DNA from 2 places in the Shigella sp. SIG6 genome. Region 1 is predicted to be linked to the other one. Evidence: predicted binding sites of a transcription regulator. Region 1 holds the regulator's gene; the other holds the start of a gene.
The links. Region 1 encodes PurR, which represses purine synthesis genes. Its sites were predicted from a motif close to CANGCAAACGTTTGCNTG; they were not measured.
Positions count from the first base shown of each region.

Region 2: the regulator PurR is predicted to act here: its motif matches at 1,190-1,207, upstream of carA (glutamine-hydrolyzing carbamoyl-phosphate synthase small subunit).

Region 1 is NZ_JBQZXC010000001.1:51,663-53,870, forward strand. Features, by position in the region: gene punR (DNA-binding transcriptional activator PunR) at 1-822, shown strand, start outside; gene purR (HTH-type transcriptional repressor PurR) at 819-1,844, opposite strand; gene cydH (cytochrome bd-I accessory subunit CydH) at 2,143-2,208, shown strand, end outside.
Region 2 is NZ_JBQZXC010000058.1:7,893-10,100, reverse strand. Features, by position in the region: gene carA (glutamine-hydrolyzing carbamoyl-phosphate synthase small subunit) at 1-970, opposite strand, end outside; gene dapB (4-hydroxy-tetrahydrodipicolinate reductase) at 1,426-2,208, opposite strand, start outside.

The sequences.
Region 1 (2,208 bases):
CGTCAGCTGGAAGAGTGGCTGGCGGTACCGCTCTTTGAGCGACGGCACCGTGATGTGGAGCTGACCGCTGCTGGAGCGTGGTTTCTCAAAGAAGGGCGCTCTGTTGTCAAAAAAATGCAGATCACCCGCCAGCAATGTCAGCAGATAGCGAACGGCTGGCGCGGTCAGTTAGCTATCGCAGTGGATAATATTGTCAGGCCAGAACGTACACGGCAGATGATCGTTGATTTTTATCGCCATTTTGATGATGTCGAACTTCTTGTCTTTCAGGAAGTGTTCAACGGTGTCTGGGATGCGCTTTCCGACGGGCGCGTGGAACTGGCAATTGGCGCAACACGCGCGATTCCGGTAGGCGGTCGTTATGCCTTCCGGGATATGGGGATGCTAAGCTGGAGTTGCGTTGTTGCCAGTCACCACCCGCTGGCGTTGATGGATGGCCCGTTCAGTGATGATACGTTGCGCAACTGGCCGTCGTTGGTGCGCGAAGACACCTCGCGAACGCTACCTAAACGTATTACCTGGTTGCTGGATAACCAAAAAAGACTTGTCGTACCTGACTGGGAATCATCGGCAACCTGTATCTCGGCAGGATTATGCATAGGGATGGTGCCAACACATTTCGCCAAACCGTGGCTTAATGAGGGGAAGTGGGTAGCACTTGAACTGGAAAACCCCTTCCCGGATTCGGCATGTTGTCTGACATGGCAGCAAAATGATATGTCGCCTGCGTTAACCTGGCTGCTTGAGTATCTCGGCGATAGTGAGACGCTGAATAAGGAGTGGCTGCGGGAGCCGGAAGAGACTCCCGCAACGGGTGATTAACGACGATAGTCGCGGAACGGGCCGTCAGCCACGGAGCGGCGTTCAATCAAACGCGGATGCACTTCAATGGACTGCGGTTCTTCACGTTTGTTGACGATACGATCCAACAGCATGTTGAACGCTGTTTCACCCAGCGAATCTTTTGGCTGATGGATCGTGGTCAGCGCCGGCGTAAAATAGCGCGCGTTGCGCACGTTATCATAACCGATCAGCGAAACATCCTGCGGGACGCGCAGGCCCATTTCATCAGCAGCACAAAGTGCGCCCATTGCCATGATATCGCCACCACAGAAGACGGCAGTAGGGCGATGCGGCTGCGACAGGATTTGCTGCATGGCGCGATAACCGGATTCAGGTTCAAAGTCACCCTGCACAATCCAGCTTTCCGGCACCTTGATCATCGCTTCTTCCATCGCCTTCATAAAACCGGCAAGGCGGCCTGCGCCGGTGTTACGTTCCAGCGGGCCGGGGATGACGCCGATTTCGCGGTGACCGCGTTCAATCAGATAACGCCCGGCCATGTAGCCGCCTTCGAACGCGTTATCAATGACCGCATCGGTGAAGTCAGCTTTTGCTTCACCCCAGTCCATCACCACCATTGGGATATGGCGATACTCTTCCAGCATCGCCAGCAACGGCTCTGGGTACTCAGAACACATCACCAGCAGACCATCGACGCGTTTTTGCGCCATCATCGACAGATAAGCCCGCTGTTTCTCAAGATTGTTCCACGCATTACCCAGAATCAGGGTGTAACCTTTCTGGAAGCAATTTTTTTCAACTGCTTCAATGATCTCGGCAAAATAGGCCGCTTCGCTGCTGGTCGCCAGCAAACCGATAGACTTGGTGTGGTTAACCTTCAGGCTACGCGCCACCGCGCTAGGGGAGTAGTGTAATTCTTTAATCGCTGCCCACACGGCGTTGCGCGTTTCTTCAGCGACGAAACGTGTTTTGTTGATCACGTGTGACACAGTTGTAGTGGAAACGTTTGCTCGTTTCGCTACATCTTTTATTGTTGCCATTCCATTTCACTCCAGACCCTAACTTCAGCTCCTGCAAAATCGCAAGGTAAACGTTTGCCTTTACACACCTTACGCACAACAAAAGTGTTGCGGTACGCCGGAAAAACGACACGGAGCGTCAGGAAGGGGTCAATGGCCAGTACGCAAATAGTGTAAGCGTGGAATTTTGGCCGATCTTGACGAAAAGGGGAAGTGGTAAAAACACTTATCATTATAAATGACGGGAGATTTTTTCATCACAGTGTGTAAAAATGCGTAATATCACTTTTTGTGTGGTAATAAAAAAGGAGAAAACTTGATGAGCACCGACCTTAAATTTTCACTGGTAACAACGATTATCGTCCTCGGTTTGATCGTAGCCGTG
Region 2 (2,208 bases), on a different contig from region 1:
TTGCAGGTAATGTTGCTTCATCCACCGCAAAACCGTGGTTCTGGGCGGTGATCATCACCACGTTTTTCTCCACATCTTTAACCGGATGGTTGCCGCCGTGGTGACCAAATTTCATTTTGACAGTCTTCGCACCGCTCGCCAGCGCCAGCAGCTGATGACCGAGACAGATGCCGAATACCGGAATATCGGTTTCGAGGAACTTCTGGATGGCGGTAATGGCGTAATCGCACGGGGCCGGGTCGCCAGGACCGTTGGAGAGGAAGATGCCGTCTGGATTCATTTTCAGCACATCTTCCGCAGAAGTTTGCGCCGGAACGATGGTCAGGCGACAGCCTCTATCCACCAGCATCCGCAGGATGTTGCGCTTGGCACCAAAATCATAAGCCACGACGTGGAACGGCAGCTCGTATTCTTTTTTCGCTTCTGGCAGGCCGCCGGTCAACGTCCAGCTCCCTTGTGTCCAGCTATAGGCTTCTGCGGTGGTCACTTCTTTTGCCAGATCCATGCCGTTCAGACCTGGGAACGCGCGGGCTTTTTCTAACGCCAGCGCCGCATCCGGGTTATCGCCTGCGATAATGCAGCCATTCTGTGCGCCTTTCTCGCGCAGTAAACGCGTCAGCTTACGGGTATCGATATCGGCAATCGCCACGATGTTATGGCGCTTCAGGTAAGAAGAGAGGTCTTCGGTATTACGGAAGTTGCTGGCAATCAGCGGCAGGTCGCGAATCACCAGACCTTGTGCATGTACCTGAGAAGATTCTTCATCGGCGTCATTAGTGCCGACATTGCCAATATGGGGATAAGTAAGAGTAACGATTTGACGAGAATAGGAAGGATCAGTGAGGATTTCTTGATAACCGGTCATTGAAGTATTGAAAACGACTTCCCCAACCGCCGAACCTGTTGCCCCTATGGCCCGACCGTGAAACTGGGTTCCGTCTTCCAGAACCAATAGCGCTGACTTAATCAAAACACCCTCCAGAGAATATTCACTCACTTTATTTGCATATTAATTCACAGTAATGACGTAAATCAATGCAAATCTGCTTACCGACGAATTTCTGGCAAACGGCGGCATTCTGGAGATATGGGCGCTAAAAGTCAACTTAATGGCAGGATTTTTTATATTATTTTGTGGCTCATGCATGTTTTACAGGCATTAAGCGACAAAAACATCATCTAACCTGTTCTGGAAAACGCTTGCGCAGCAAGAAGATTGCATGAAATAAAAACGAGCAGGAAAAAGTGGACCAAATGGTCAAAATTTACATTAAAACAACAAAAATAGAAGACGAAACATGTAATTTTTGGCAGTTATAGAAAATTTAAAAGCATAACACCAAAAATAAAAGGGCTAAAAATTAAAGCCCTTTATAATTAATAAATTAAATGTGTTACTTTTGCATCATAATAAACATTTTGTGGTTACAAATTATTGAGATCAAGCACATCTCGCATATCAAAAAGACCACTTTCCTTACCACTCAACCACAAAGCCGATCTTACCGCACCGTTAGCAAATGTCATGCGGCTGGACGCCTTATGGGTGATCTCCAGACGCTCGCCAATATCGGCAAACATCGCGGTATGTTCGCCAACGATGTCACCTGCACGCACGGTGGCAAAACCAATGGTACCAGGCACACGTTCACCGGTATGGCCTTCACGACTGTAGACCGCGCAATCTTTCAGATCTTTATCAAGGGCGTGGGCGATCGCCTCTCCCATTGCCAGTGCGGTGCCTGACGGCGCATCAACTTTATGTCTATGATGTGCTTCAATAATTTCGATATCGGTGTAGTCACCCATCACTTTGGCTGCTTTCTCCAGCAGCTTAAGCATGACGTTAACGCCAACGCTAAAATTGGCGGCAAAGACAATCGCAATATCGGCGGCGGCGTCACGAATTGCCTGTTTACCGGCTTCGTCAAACCCCGTAGTGCCGATCACCATCCCTTTGCCATGCTGCCGACAAAAAGCGAGATGGTTCAGCGTACCTTCCGGACGGGTAAAATCGATAAACACATCAAAATCATCTTTTATCGCATCAAGACTGCTTTGCACGGTAACGCCTGTTTTCCCTGCACCAGCCAGCTCACCGGCGTCGCTGCCCAGTAAAGAAGATCCTTCGCGCTCCAGCGCCGCGCCCAGCTGCACGCCTTCTAATGCCAGTGCCGCCTGAATCAACTGGCGGCCCATACGCCCCCC